DNA from 3 places in the Hymenobacter koreensis genome. Region 2 is predicted to be linked to each of the others. Evidence: riboswitches for the same ligand, from Rfam matches in the RefSeq annotation. Region 2 holds a riboswitch; each other region holds the start of a gene.
The links. A riboswitch is a leader RNA that binds a small molecule or an ion and turns the genes downstream of it on or off. The one in region 2 is predicted to bind S-adenosylmethionine.
Positions count from the first base shown of each region.

Region 1 (4,620 bases), on a different contig from region 2:
ACCATCACGCCCAGGTCCACGATGTCGAAGTTGTTGCAGGCCAGTACTACTCCCACGATGTTCTTGCCTATGTCGTGCACGTCGCCTTTCACGGTGGCCAGCAGGATTTTACCGGCGGTCTGGCGTTCCTGCCCGCGCTTGTCGGCCAGCAGGAAGGGCTCCAGATACGCCACGGCCTTCTTCATCACGCGGGCCGATTTCACCACCTGCGGCAGGAACATTTTACCGGCGCCAAACAGGTCGCCCACCACGTTCATGCCGGCCATCAGCGGACCCTCAATCACGTCGAGCGGCCGCGGCAGCTGCTGGCGCACTTCCTCGGTGTCCTGGTCGATGAAGTCGGCAATGCCTTTTACCAGCGCGTGCTGCAGGCGCTCTTGTGCGGGCAGACTGCGCCAGGCATCGGCCACCACTTCGGTTTTGCCTTTCTGCTTCACGGTTTCGGCGAAGTCCACTAGGCGCTCGGTGGCGTCGGGGCGGCGGTTCAGCAGCACGTCTTCCACCAGCTCCAACAGGTCCTTGGGCACTTCGTCGTACACGGCCAGCTGGCTGGGGTTCACAATGCCCATGTCCAGACCGGCGCGAATGGCGTGGTAGAGGAAGGCCGAGTGCATGGCCTCACGCACCACGTCGTTGCCGCGGAACGAGAAGCTGATGTTGCTCACGCCGCCGCTGGTGAGGGCGCCGGGCAGGTTGGCCTTGATCCAGCGCACGGCCTCAATGAAGTCGAGCGCGTAGTTGCGGTGCTCGTCCATGCCGGTGGCCACCGTCAGGATGTTGGGGTCGAAAATGATGTCCTCGGCCGGGAAACCGACTTCGTTCACCAGAATGTCGTAGCTGCGCTTACAGATTTCGATGCGCTTCTCGAACGTATCGGCTTGGCCGTTTTCGTCGAAAGCCATGACCACCATGGCCGCGCCGTACTGGCGCACGGTGCGGGCGCGCTGCCGGAACACTTCCTCACCTTCTTTCAGCGAAATGGAGTTGACGATGCTCTTGCCCTGCACGCACTTCAGGCCGGCTTCCAGTACGCTCCACTTCGAAGAGTCGATCATGACGGGCACCCGCGAAATGTCGGGCTCCGAGGCAATCAGGTTCAGGAACGTGGTCATGGCCTGCTCCGAGTCGAGCATGCCTTCGTCCATGTTTACGTCAATCACCTGCGCGCCACCCTCCACCTGGTCGCGGGCCACAGCCAGGGCCTCCTCGTAGGCGCCGGTGCGAATCAGGCGGGCAAAGGCGCGCGAGCCGGTGACGTTGCACCGCTCACCCACATTCACGAACAGGCTTTCGGGGGTAATGCTGAAGGGTTCCAAACCGCTCAGACGGGTGGCTTGCAGTACCTCGCGTAAGGGGCGGGGCTGATACCGGCCGGCCAGCTTGGCCAACTCGCCGATGTGCTGAGGCGTGGTGCCGCAACAGCCGCCCACCACGGTTACAATGCCATCTTTGAGGTAGTCCTCCACCACGGCCGCGAATTCCTGCGCCGACTCGTCGTAGCCGCCAAAAGCGTTGGGCAGGCCGGCATTTGGGTAAGCGGAAATGTGCACGTCGGCAATGCGGCTCAGCTCCTTCACGTACACCTTGAGCTGGTCGGCGCCGAGGGCGCAGTTCAGTCCCACGCTCAGCAGCGGCAAGTGGCGAATGGAGTTCCAAAAGGCTTCCACCGTTTGGCCCGACAGCGTGCGGCCCGAGGCATCAGTAATGGTGCCCGAAATCATGATGGGCACCACACGGCCGCCTTCGTCGAAGAACTTCTGCACGGCGTACAGGGCCGCTTTAGCGTTCAGCGTGTCGAAAATGGTTTCGATGAGTAGGGCATCGGACCCGCCGTCCACGAGGCCGCGCACCTGCTCGTGATAGGCCGCGGCCAGCTCATCAAATGTCACGGCGCGGAAACCGGGGCGGTTTACGTCGGGCGAGAGGGAGGCGGTGCGGTTGGTGGGCCCGATGGCGCCGGCCACGAAGCGCGGCTTGGCGGGGTTTTGGGCGGTAAACTCGTCGGCTACTTCTTTGGCAATGCGCGCCGACTCGTAGTTAAGCTCGTAGGCAATGTGCTCCAGGCCGTAATCGGCCTGGGCAATGGTGGTGCCGCTGAAAGTGTTGGTTTCCACCATGTCGGCCCCGGCGGCGAAATACTGCGCGTGAATGTCCCGGATGATGTCGGGCCGGGTAATGCTCAGCAGGTCGTTGTTGCCGCGCAGGGGCTTGGGATGGTCAGCAAAGCGCGCCCCCCGGAAATCCTCTTCGCTCAGCGTATGCCGCTGAATCATGGTGCCCATGGCGCCGTCGAGCACGAGTACGCGCTGCTGGAGGATGTCGTGGAGGGGGGAGTCGGTACAGTGCGTCTTCATGGTTTTCCTTCGGAATAACAGCTTCAACAAGCCCATCCAGAAAGAGAAAACCGCGCAAACGGGTTCCTTTGCTCATCTTCTTCCACCTTGGGGGTGAAATGGGAGTTAGCACCTCCGCCACAATGGCTGGTTGCTAAGACGTCGCAGGGCCCAGTCCCTCGGTCTTTCTGGATAAGCAGTAGCGAAGTTACATACGGATGGGTTAGCAACCAAGGTTCACGCTTGGGGAATGCGTATGCAGGGTGCAGGCAAAACAACCAATAAAGCGGGTCTGATACTTCCTGGTTCGTTCTGTCCATCCGGCGTCCGCACAGCCGAAACATTGCGTTCTTCGGGTTTACTGTACACATAGCTTGGAGTAACGCGGGCCGCCGGTAGGTGCCGTAAGCGAAAAAATCCCGCGGGAATGCTCGGCAGTACGGATATTGTGGCGCTTATTCCTTTGCCCACACGCTTGGCCATGTCTGCATTCCGTGCTTCGTACCGCTGGCTGGTGGTATGGCTGCTTTTTTACGGCGTGGCGCTGCCTTACGCGCTGCCCACCTTCCTCGACTGGCTTAACCAGCCCTCCGACCAATGGCTGACCTACGGCGTGCTGGGCTTGCTAGCCGTGGCTACGGGCGTAGCCTTGTCGTTGTACCAGGCCGGACGTGCCCTCATTCGCCGGTTCCAGCCGCCTTCTTCTACTCCCCCTAAACTCGATTCGCATGAGCGCCCTACCCCTCGCCACTAACCGCCGTTGGCTGAAGCCGATAATTTTCGCTGGCTTGTTGCTGCTGGTGCTCATTGGCAGCTGCAGCCTGATTAAAGTAGAGCGTATTGATGCCGGCAACGTGGGCATTAAAGTGAACCTGACCGGCACCGGCCGGGGCGTGGACGATATTACCTATACCACGGGCTGGGTGTTCTACTCACCCATCAGCACGGCCGTGTACGAGTTTCCGGTGTACACCCAGCACAAGGAGTACGAGGAGTTTGAGGTGCAGAGCAAGGACGGCTCCAGCTTTGGCGTGGCGCCCAGCCTCAACTATTTCATCCAGCAAGACAAAGTGGACGACATCTTCCGCCAGTACCGACGCCCGCTGCCCGACCTGGAAAACGGCTTCCTGAAAACGGCCGTGTACGAGGCCTATCGCGTGGCCACCAACCGCTACACCGCCGACAGCCTCATCAGCAACCGCGGCTCCTACGAATCCCAGGTGAAGGCGAATCTGATAAAACAGCTGCAGGCCATGGGCTTCACGGTGCAGCAAATCACCACCAAGCTGGAGCCGCCCGCCAGCCTGAAAGCCGCCATCGACGCTAAAAACACGGCTGTGCAAACCGGCTTGCAAACCGAAAACCGCATCCGCCAGGCCGAGGCCCAGGCCCGCATTAACATTGCCGAAGCCGAAGGCCGGGCCAAAGCCATCCGCATTGCCGCCGACGCGCAAGCCTACGCCAACGAAAAGCAGCAACAGTCGCTCACGCCGCTGCTGGTGCAAATGCGCTGGATTGAGGCCTGGGAGAAAGGCGGCAGTAGCGTGCCCACGTACACGGGTGGCAGCAGCAGTCAGTTTCTGATGCAAATGCCGGCGCCGGGCGCAAAGTAAGGGCCTCACCCCCGGCCCCTCTCCGAAAGAGAGGGGAGCCACGGCGGCTGTAGCGCCACGGCGCGGCTCAGCTTGACTGATACGGATGCCAATAAACCAAGCGGGGCCGCCGAACTTTAGTTCGGCGGCCCCGCTGTCGTTGAACGGAATCGTTGCGGCCCTCAGGCTCCCCTCTCTTTTGGAGAGGGGCCGGGGGTGAGGCCTTAATCCACAGCCAGCACCAAACCCTTGAGGTATTCGCCCTCGGGGTGGAACAGGCTCACGGGGTGGTCGGCGGGTTGGGTGAGGCGGTGCAGAATGCGCGCCGGGCGACCGGCCTCGATGGCCGCAGCCATGATGGCGCCTTCGAACAGCTCCATGCTCACCACCTGCGAGCAGCTGAAGGTGAACAGCAGTCCGCCGGGGGCAATTTGCTTGATACCGGCCACGTTCAGGCGCTTGTAGCCCATGAGGGCGTTGTGGCGGGCCGAGAGGTGCTTGGCAAACGCCGGCGGGTCGAGCACGATGAGGTCGTACTGGTTGTGGCGGTCTTTCAGGAAGGTGAACACATCCTGGGCGTAGGATTCGTGCTTGTCCTGCAGGCCGGTTAGCTCGGCGTTGCGGTCGGTTAGCTCCACGGCTTTCTTGCTGGAATCAACGGAGTGTACCAGCTCGGCGCCGGCTTGCAGGGCGTA
Region 1 covers NZ_BAABHA010000015.1:248,734-253,353, forward strand. The annotation lists gene metH (methionine synthase) at 1-2,354, opposite strand, end outside; SAM riboswitch class I at 2,424-2,532, opposite strand; gene ABD903_RS19815 (hypothetical protein) at 2,815-3,087, shown strand; gene ABD903_RS19820 (prohibitin family protein) at 3,062-3,946, shown strand; gene ABD903_RS19825 (class I SAM-dependent rRNA methyltransferase) at 4,150-4,620, opposite strand, start outside.
Region 1: another riboswitch for S-adenosylmethionine. It lies ahead of metH (methionine synthase); the one in region 2 lies ahead of ABD903_RS07030 (hypothetical protein).

Region 2 (4,620 bases):
GCTGGCACCGAAAACGTGTACGGCATTGTAGGCCTGACCAAGGCGCTTGAAATTGCTTACCGCGACATGGCCGCGCACCAGCAGCACATTCAGGGCCTGAAGGACCGGTTTATTGAGCGGCTGCGGGCTGAAATCGACGATGTGCAGTTCAACGGCTTGTCGGCCGATGCTGAGCGGAGCCTGTATACCGTACTGAGCGTGAGCCTGCCTCCCTCCGATATGAACGAGATGCTGCTGTTCAACCTCGATATCAACCACGTGTCGGCTTCGGGCGGCTCGGCGTGTAGCAGCGGTTCAAACATAGGCTCACACGTACTCTCCGCCTTGGGCTGCGACCCCAACCGCGGGGCAATCCGGTTTTCGATGAGCAAGTACAACACTCCACAGGAAGTCGATTTCGCAGTGGAGCAGCTAGCTAAAATGTACCGCCGCGTGCCGGCTTAACGCTTGCCCATGCAACTAAAAAGGCCCGATTCTGAAGCAGAATCGGGCCTTTTTTATCGGCTGGTTTCTGGCAAAAACAGGCTTAGGCCGCAGCTTGCTTTTTAGACGCAATGCCCAAGTAATTTTTCGTAGAAAGCACTGGGACATCTGCTTCAATAGTAACTCAGTGGCTTATAATTGGCGCATCGAAAGCCGGTCATTATTATGGCTCATTCATCGCTTACGTTAGTCACATGCCTTGCATGAGCATCGACTGGGCTAAACAGGAAGGTGAGAATATGCACGGCGGGAAGTTTTTATTTTGAAGTACCCATTTTTGACGGCTGTGCGTACTCCCGTGCAAACCGACCTTTCTATATATGGCCGACATCAACATTCAACGCAAAAAGAAATCGGTTAGCCCGTGGCTGCTGATTTTGCTGGTGCTGGCATTGCTGGGCCTGGGCGCCTGGTACCTGCTCAGCCGTGACCCCGGCCCCGACCAGCCGGTGCCCACCGCCCCCGCTCCGGCTGCCTCAACCCCGGCCGATACTGCCGCGGTAGCCGACCCCGAGGTGCAACCCGACTCCCGCCCCGCCGACACCGATGCGCTGGCTGCCGAAGGCACTGCCACCCCGGCCGATTTCTACGCGTTCGTGGCCGACGACCCCACCTCCGGAACCTACGCCCGCCGCGGATTGCTGCTGCTCAGCAACGTGCTGGTAACCATGGCCGACCGCAGCGACCTGCGCGATGCCAACGTAGACGAGCGGCGCAACGACCTGACCAGTGCCACCAGCCGCATCAACGAGCAAAACGGCAGCTTGCGTCCGGGTTTTGTGGCCGCTGCCGACCTCATCGAAGCATTGCAGCAGCGAGGTTATACCACTGTAGAACGCGAGGCCAAAGCCCTGCGTGAAAAGGCCACCCAACTTACCGGCCGTACCGATACGCCCGCCGAGCAACAAGCCACCCAGGTTTTTTTCCAGCAAGCCGCTAACATCGTGCGTGTGCTGGAAAAGCCGGCCGCATAATGTCTTAACCTGATTTTTGGAAACCCGAATGGAGCCAACGAATGTCCCCTCCGCAGCCGGCATGCATCTGGTGCGCCTGCGCGATTTGAAAGACTTTGAAGTGGCCGACGGCAGCCCCGACGTGCGCGGGTGGGCCGTGCGCGGCGCCGATGGTAAAAGATTTGGCGATGTGTACGAGCTTATCGTAGAGCCCGACGCGCTGAAAGTGCGCTACCTCGACGTGGAGCTGGATTCGGCACTGAACATTAACGACCGGGAACGACACGTGCTGATTCCCATCGGTGCCGCCGCTATCGACCACGACGACGATAACGTATTCGTGCCTGCCCTCGACATTAACTCGGTGATGAACTATCCGCCGTACCAGGATATTCACATCAGCCGCGACCTGGAGGAATCCATGCTCAGGGCCCTGCGCCTGCCGGTGCCCGTTGCCAACGACAACACGCCCTTTTACGAAGGCCCGCCGTACGACGAAAGCCATTTTTACCGCGCACGTCGTACTGCCGAACAGGCATCCATGCGCCGCTTGCCGGATGGCAGCGCCCCGCCACTGGGGTAGCGCACTATTTTCTCAGGCCAGAGGCCGATGAACGACTTTTATAGTAGCTCATCGGCCTTTGGTGTGTCTAGGCCCAGCCGATGAATTAAGCTAGAAGAACAGCTTGCGCAGTGCCCATACGCTCCATACTATTACCATGAGGCCCACGCCCAAGAACATGATGCGCGTGGAAATTCGGCCGGCCAAACGAGCCGCCAGCGGGGCTGCCAATAGGCCGCCCACAATTAGCCCGAGCACGATTTGCCAGTGTGAAATACCAAGGGTAGCGAAAAATGTGAGGGCACTGGCAAACGTCACGAAAAACTCAGTAAGGCTAACCGAGCCGATAACGTATTGCGGCGTGCGCCCCCGGGCAATGAGCGTACTGGTGACCAAGGGCCCCCAGCCGCCACCGCCAAACGAGTCGAGGAAGCCACCGAATGCGGCCAGCCAACCCAGACGGGTGGCTTTTCGCTTTCGTTCTATGCGACTAAGCGCCCGGGCCAGCAAGCGGAAGCCCAGGTAAAGCAGGTAAGTGGCCAAAACAGGCTTAACCCAAGTTGCATACCGCTCGCCGGTGTACGAAAGGAGCAGAGCGCCGCTCACTGCCCCCAATACTCCCGGCAGCACCAGCGCTTTTACCAGTCGGCGGTTCACGTTCCCCAGCTTGTAGTGCGAGTAGCCCGAGGCACCGCTGGCAAACATTTCGGCGGTATGAATGCTGGCGCTAACAGCCACCGGGCTCATGCCCAGTGACATGAGGCTAATGGCTGTAACCACCCCGTAGCCCATGCCCAGCAGTCCATCGACCAGCTGCGCCCCAAAGCCGACGGCCACAAAAATGTAGAACATGTTGGCGTTGCTGACGGCGTTCCATATCTGCGGCCAGGTATAATACAGCGACACAATATCAAACGCAAGCAGGGCCCCAAACGCTAACAGCGAAGCCGTTACAATGCGGCGCCACCTGGTTTCGGCAGTCGCAATGTGCCGGATGACCGACCGCGACACGGGATTCGGTGCTGCGGACGAATCGGTCACAACCGCAAGGGCAGGCTGGTCTTCAGCAGACTCTGGGTTTAGTCGAGCTTCGGGCATTTGCGGTTGTGGTAGGAGAATGAGGTAGCGCAGTGAGGTGGGTCAGACTGCTCAGCCGGAGTGGAAAAGATCAGCCGGCTAGTAGCCGCTCTGCTGGCGAAGTGCCAGCACGTAGGCCGAGGCCCTTTCGTGGGACAGGTCGGTTTCCTGCTGCACCACGCGCACCAGGGCTTGGTGCACGGCTGCGGTTAAGTAGCTCGTATTGGGGCAGAGGTAGGTGTGCGCCCCGGCCTGCAGCCAGCCGAATACATCAGGTATGTAAGCCAGCAGACGCTGCCGCAGGGCTGGATTGAGGGAACTGCTATACCGCCGATGAGTAAAGCGCCGGGGGACCTTTCGGCGGCTAGCAGGGTAAATCAGGAATGACCGCTGAGGCGTGTTGCCAGCCGCGGCCGAGAAAGGGAAAACAGGCATGAGTAAGTAGAAAATGGCCTAGCCGGCGGATACCGAAGCAAAATGGCGCAACGGCCTAGCGCTTCGGCCTGAACCAGTTGCTCGCGCAACTGCGCCACCTTCGCGTTAAGAGCGAAACGCCTATGCAGCAGGGGTAGGCGCCGCCCGCACGAGGAAACGCCAAGGGTGAAACCAGAAAACAGGGGGCTGAGGGAAACGGCGCGGCCTTAGCAGGAACGCGGCATTTCAGGCGTGCCGGAGCTGCAAACAGCAGCCAGCCGGTCACGAGTCAGCAGGAAATATGGGGAAAGGCGGCCCTCAACAACAACACGAGCACACGGGGAGTACCGCATAGGTACTCCGGCAGGTCGAGCCCATGGGCTTCAGCGGCCAAGTAGCCGGACCAGATAACGTTGCGCGAAGGGTGAGGGTGGAAGCCACGGCTCTTGTTTTTATATGGTCTGGACTTGGCACCGTTCGGGTAATACACCCGATGGTTGCCGGCGCTTCACGGAGCCAGTCTCTCCACGCCTCTGTATAAAAACAATCCTTTGGGAAAGAAAGAATTGGTGCCCAAATGTAAGGGCGACGATTTCAAAACCCCAAATACTTTTCCATCGGGCCACGAAAAACCGGCCAGTCGCCGCTGAGTAGCAGGCAACTGGCCGGTGGTAAAATCAACTCAAAAAGGGTGCTGGTACTTAGTTGCGGTGAATCATGTCGACCACGGCTTCCACCCACAGCGGGTGCGTGTTACAGCTGGCTACCAGCTGCCAGTGGCCGCCGCCTGCTTCCTCAAACATTTCCTTGAACTCTTCGCCCACCTCAATGGTGGTTTCCAGGCAATCGGCCACGAAAGCGGGGCTGAAGGCCAGCACGTTCTGGATGCCTTTGCCAGGGAATTCCTTCAGCACCTCGTCGGTGTAGGGCTGCAGCCATGGGTCGCGCAGGCGGCTTTGCAAGCGGCTCTGGAACGTTACGGTGTACTGCTCGGGCGCGAGGTCCATGGCCTTGGCTAGCAACCGCGAGGTTTCGTAGCACTGAGCGCGGTAGCAGTAGCGGTTGTTCTTGTTGTAGTGGTTGCAGCAGTTCGCCAGCTTGCAGTAACCGTTCTGGCTGCCCTTCAGCACG
Region 2 covers NZ_BAABHA010000002.1:967,483-972,102, reverse strand. The annotation lists gene ABD903_RS07050 (cysteine desulfurase family protein) at 1-444, shown strand, start outside; gene ABD903_RS07045 (hypothetical protein) at 804-1,457, shown strand; gene ABD903_RS07040 (PRC-barrel domain-containing protein) at 1,519-2,019, shown strand; gene ABD903_RS07035 (sulfite exporter TauE/SafE family protein) at 2,110-3,039, opposite strand; gene ABD903_RS07030 (hypothetical protein) at 3,175-3,510, opposite strand; SAM riboswitch class I at 3,939-4,033, opposite strand; gene hemH (ferrochelatase) at 4,191-4,620, opposite strand, start outside.

Region 3 (4,620 bases), on a different contig from region 2:
CGCCGCGCACGGCCGCGTCTTCCAGCATGCTGAAATCGGGATTGGCCACGGCCACGCTGGCAATGGACGGATCGGCATCCGCTTTTTTATCGCAGCCTGAAAGCAGTAAAAGAGCGGCCGTGAGGCCGGAAAACCAAAGGTGTAGGGTTTTTTGCATGAGCAAAGGGGCAACAAGTTGAACCAGCGTAAGACGACTTCACCGGCGAGTAGGCATACAAACGCAACGCGCAGGAGAACTGGATTTTGTCTATTTGGGAAAAATATTCCCGAATAGAATCCAACGCCAGAACCTTGACCGTAAGTTGGTCGCGACAGAAATTTAACAAATTCAATGGGATTGTGTTTTTGCTCTGTCGGCATCAACAGCCGTTTTCTTTGCCCTGCCACTTGTATGCAACACACCTACTTCGCGCGAACTTTCCTGCTAGCCGCTACCCTGTTCTTTGTTTCTCACGCTCAGGCCCAAAGCCTGGTTAGCGGGTTTATGGTAGGCAAAGGCCACGGCTCCGTAGCCTTTACGGGTACCGCTGAACGCTACAAAAACGTGTATCTGGTGCCCGAAAAGGTGGAAGGGGTACCCGTTTTTCAGGAAATCCAGGTGTCTTCGGTGAGCGTGTACACCACCTACGGCATCAGCAACAAGGTGGAAGCCATTGTAAGCTTGCCCTATATTAAGTCGGAAGGCAAAGGCAACAACGAAGGCTTTACCAACTCGCGCAGCGGCCTGCAGGATATTACGGGCCTGCTCAAGTTCAAAACCTTTTCAACCGAAGTAGGAAGCAGCGTGCTCGATTTGTTGGGGGTAGTGGGGGTAAGCACCCCGGCCAGCAATTATCAGTCGAACGTGGGCTTGGAGTATATCATTGCCATTGGTAACCGCGCCACCAAGCTCAATACCTTGGGCGTAGTGCACCTGAAAACACCCTCAGGCGTGTTCCTGACCGGCCAGGCCGGCTACAGTTACCGCACCCGGCAGGTGCCCAACGCCTTTATTGCCGATGCCAAAGTGGGTTACGCCGGCCTCAACCTGTACGCCGAAGGCTGGGCCTCGTTCCAGCAGTCGAGCGACGAAGGCACCGACATTCTGCAGCCGGGCTTCACCGGCGACTTCACCGCTACCCGCGTGAACTACACCCGCGTGGGCGTGAGTGTTTTTAAGCCGGTGGCCAAAGGTTTCGGGGTGGTGCTAGGCGCCAGCCAGTACGTGGGCGGCCGCAACCTGGGCCAGTCCACGGGCGTGTCGGCGGGTGTGTCGTACAACTACTAACCCGCTGATTGGCTGGTTATTCAACGGCCCTTTTCAGTCAGTCCAAAACAGCCTCCGCGCGCCTGCACCGTTAAAGCAGGCGCGCGGAGGCTGTTTTTATACCGGCCGTGAGGCAGACATAAATCGGGAACGATTTGCAGATGCGGCGAGGCGGCTCCTACCTTTGCGGCATCAATTCTTTACTGCTGAAGGATTGTTTTTATACAGAGGCGCGGAGAGACAGGCTCGACGAAACGCCGGCAACCCCCCGGAACATCCGGAACGGTGCCAAGTCCTGATCATATAAAAACAAGTTGCTGTGGGCGCTCTGGTCAGCCTTTTTGCTTCGTTTATCCGCCGTGGGGCGGCGTACTACCCATCTACCAACCCGCAGGCCATGGGCCTGCACGTAGAGGGCCGTTGCTGTTGTTGTTGAAGTACGCTTTCCGGTAACGGTCATCACACTTGTGCCCAATTGGGCGCTGATGCATAGCAGGACCTTACTCTCCTGCGGGTAGATGGCATTGCGCCATTTACACCTTCCTTCTGTCTTCTTTTTTGCTTCTCGTTTGGTAGCCCTAAGTAGGCGTCACCAAGCGTGGGCGTCACGCAATGCGCAAGGCACCGGTTTCCGGTAGCTCTCGGCCGATTGCAGCTTTCTTAATCATGCTTAAAAAATCGTTGGAACTGCTGCGGCTGGAAGCCGCAGAGACTGGCTCGCATACGCTCAAACGCAGTTTGGGGCCGTTTAACCTCATTGCCATTGGGGTAGGGGTAATTATTGGGGCGGGTCTGTTTTCGCTTACCGGTATTGCGGCCGCGAACCACACGGGCCCGGCCATTACCCTGTCGTTTATTGTGGCGGCCGTAGGCTGCGCTTTCTCGGCTTTGTGCTACGCCGAGTTTGCCTCTATGGTACCGGTAGCCGGCTCGGCCTATACGTACTCGTATGCCACGCTGGGCGAGCTATTTGCCTGGATTATTGGGTGGGATTTGGTGCTGGAATACTCCGTGGGGGCAGCCACCGTGGCCATCAGCTGGTCGCAGTACTTGGTGCGGTTTCTGGCCAAGTACGACCTGCACATTCCGCCGCAACTGGTGATGTCGCCGTTCGAAACCAGCACGCTGGCCGACGGCTCCACGGTGCATGGTGTGGTGAATTTGCCGGCCATTCTGGTGGTGTTAGCTATTACGGCCATCATCGTGCGGGGCACACAGGGCTCGGCGTGGTTTAACGCCATTGTGGTGGCCCTGAAGGTATCGGTGGTGCTCGTGTTCATCGCCCTGGGCTGGCGCTACATCGATCCGGCCAACTACCAGCCGTACATACCGGCCAACACCGGCAAATTCGGCGAATTTGGCTGGAGCGGGATTCTGCGCGGCGCCGGCGTGGTCTTCTTCGTGTTCATCGGCTTTGATATTGTGGCCACCATGGCCCAGGAAGCCAAGAACCCACAGCGCAACATGCCCATCGGCATTATTGGCTCCTTGCTGGTGTGTACGGTACTGTTCGTGCTGTTTGGGCACGTTATGACGGGCCTGGCCAACTTCTCGGAGTTCAAGAACAGCGCGGCGCCGGTAGCCATTGCCATCGAAAAAACGCCCTATGCCTGGCTGAGCTCGGCCGTAATTCTGGCCATTCTCATCGGCTACACCTCGGTTATTCTGGTCGATTTGTTGGGCCAGTCGCGGGTATTCTTCTCCATGTCGCGCGACGGATTGCTGCCGCGCGTGTTTTCGCAGGTGCATCCGCGTTTCCAAACCCCGCACAAGTCCAACCTGCTGCTGGGCGCTTTCATCAGCCTGTTTGCGGGCTTGGTTCCCATTAATGTAGTGGGCGAAATGTGCAGCATCGGTACGCTGCTGGCCTTTGTAATGGTGTGCCTTGCCGTACTGATAATGCGCAAACGCGAGCCAAACGCGCCGCGAGCCTTCCGTACGCCGTGGGTGCCGCTGGTGCCCATTCTCGGCATCATTACCTGCTTGATTATGATGCTCAGCTTACCTTGGGACACATGGTTGCGCTTGTTCGTGTGGCTGGCCCTCGGCTTGGTGATTTACTACGCCTATGGCAAAAAGCACAGCAAGCTGCGGCTGGGTTTACAGGTTGATGATACCGTGGAGCCCGAAGGGAACCGAATAGCCTAAAAGCCTTCAAAAGATAACCGCAGCGGCGGCAGGAGCGCATCATTAAGTGTTCCTGCCGCCGCTGCGGCCTGCAATACGCTTGGAGCAACTATTTCAGCCAGAAACGGCTACGGGTTTTTTGCCACAGCTGAATCACCTCGGGCTCGGCATTGGTCAGGAGCAGCAGCCCCCCGTAGGTGCCCGTGAGAACCGCTGAGCGCAGCACCATGGTCAGAAATGCCGAGGGTAGCGTGGGCACCAGCCATGCCGCGAGGCCTGCCGCCGCCGCAATACCCAGCACCAGCAGGATGCGCATGCTAAAGGGTTGCATGCGGTACGCGTACCACACAAACCACGTGCGCGCGATGTTAATAGCCGTCATGGCCAGTAGCGTGGCCAGGGCTGCGCCGGTTATGCCCATTGGCGGAATTAGCACCAGGTTCAGCACTACCGTGATTACAGCCAGGGAAAGATTGAAGATCAGGTCGAAGCGGTAACGGGGCGAGGTAACTACAATGAGTCCGTTCACGCCCGTAATGCCATCTATAAGCCGACCGGCCATCAACAGCAGCACGGAAACCGCGCCCGCCGCGTATTCGGGCTTGCCAATAAGGCCGTAGATGAAATCGAGATTTAAGCCGATTCCTAGGGCCAGGTAACACCCAAGCACCGTGCCCAGGCGCGTGGCCCGTCGGTAAAAATCGGCCATGCGGGTCAAGTCTTGCTGTTTCCAATAATCGGCCAGCAGCGGAAAGGCAATCTTGTTCAGCGCCCGAAACGGAATAACCAGCGCCGTGCTGATGTAGGCGGCCGTGGTGTACACCCCCGTAGCCGCGAAGTTGATCTGCGCGCCTACCATCAGCGTGTCGATGGAAGTGATGATGAGGCCCGACATGTTGGAGAGCAACGCAAAGCCGCCATAGCCCACTAGGGTTTTCAGCGGCTGTACGCGCAGCACGGCGGCGTTAGGGCGGAGGTGCAATTCACCTATGTACAGCAGGTAAAGCACCGTTACCAGCACATTGAATGCGTAGAGGCTAATAAAGGCCAGCACGAATTCGTGGAAACTCAGCAACCCTTTGCCGTAGAGCACGGCCAGGATAATGGTAAGCACGCGCTGCCCGATATCCTGCACGAAAGCCGTGAACGAGGAGTGGTACAAGGCCCGTAAGTACGATTCGAGCAGGCTGTAGAGCAGCGTGAAAAACGCCAGCAGCACCACCCAGAAGTAATACGGATTGAACAGC
Region 3 covers NZ_BAABHA010000010.1:752,235-756,854, reverse strand. The annotation lists gene ABD903_RS17270 (fasciclin domain-containing protein) at 1-157, opposite strand, end outside; gene ABD903_RS17265 (hypothetical protein) at 392-1,267, shown strand; SAM riboswitch class I at 1,464-1,556, shown strand; gene ABD903_RS17260 (amino acid permease) at 1,913-3,394, shown strand; gene ABD903_RS17255 (oligosaccharide flippase family protein) at 3,483-4,620, opposite strand, start outside.
Region 3: another riboswitch for S-adenosylmethionine. It lies ahead of ABD903_RS17260 (amino acid permease); the one in region 2 lies ahead of ABD903_RS07030 (hypothetical protein).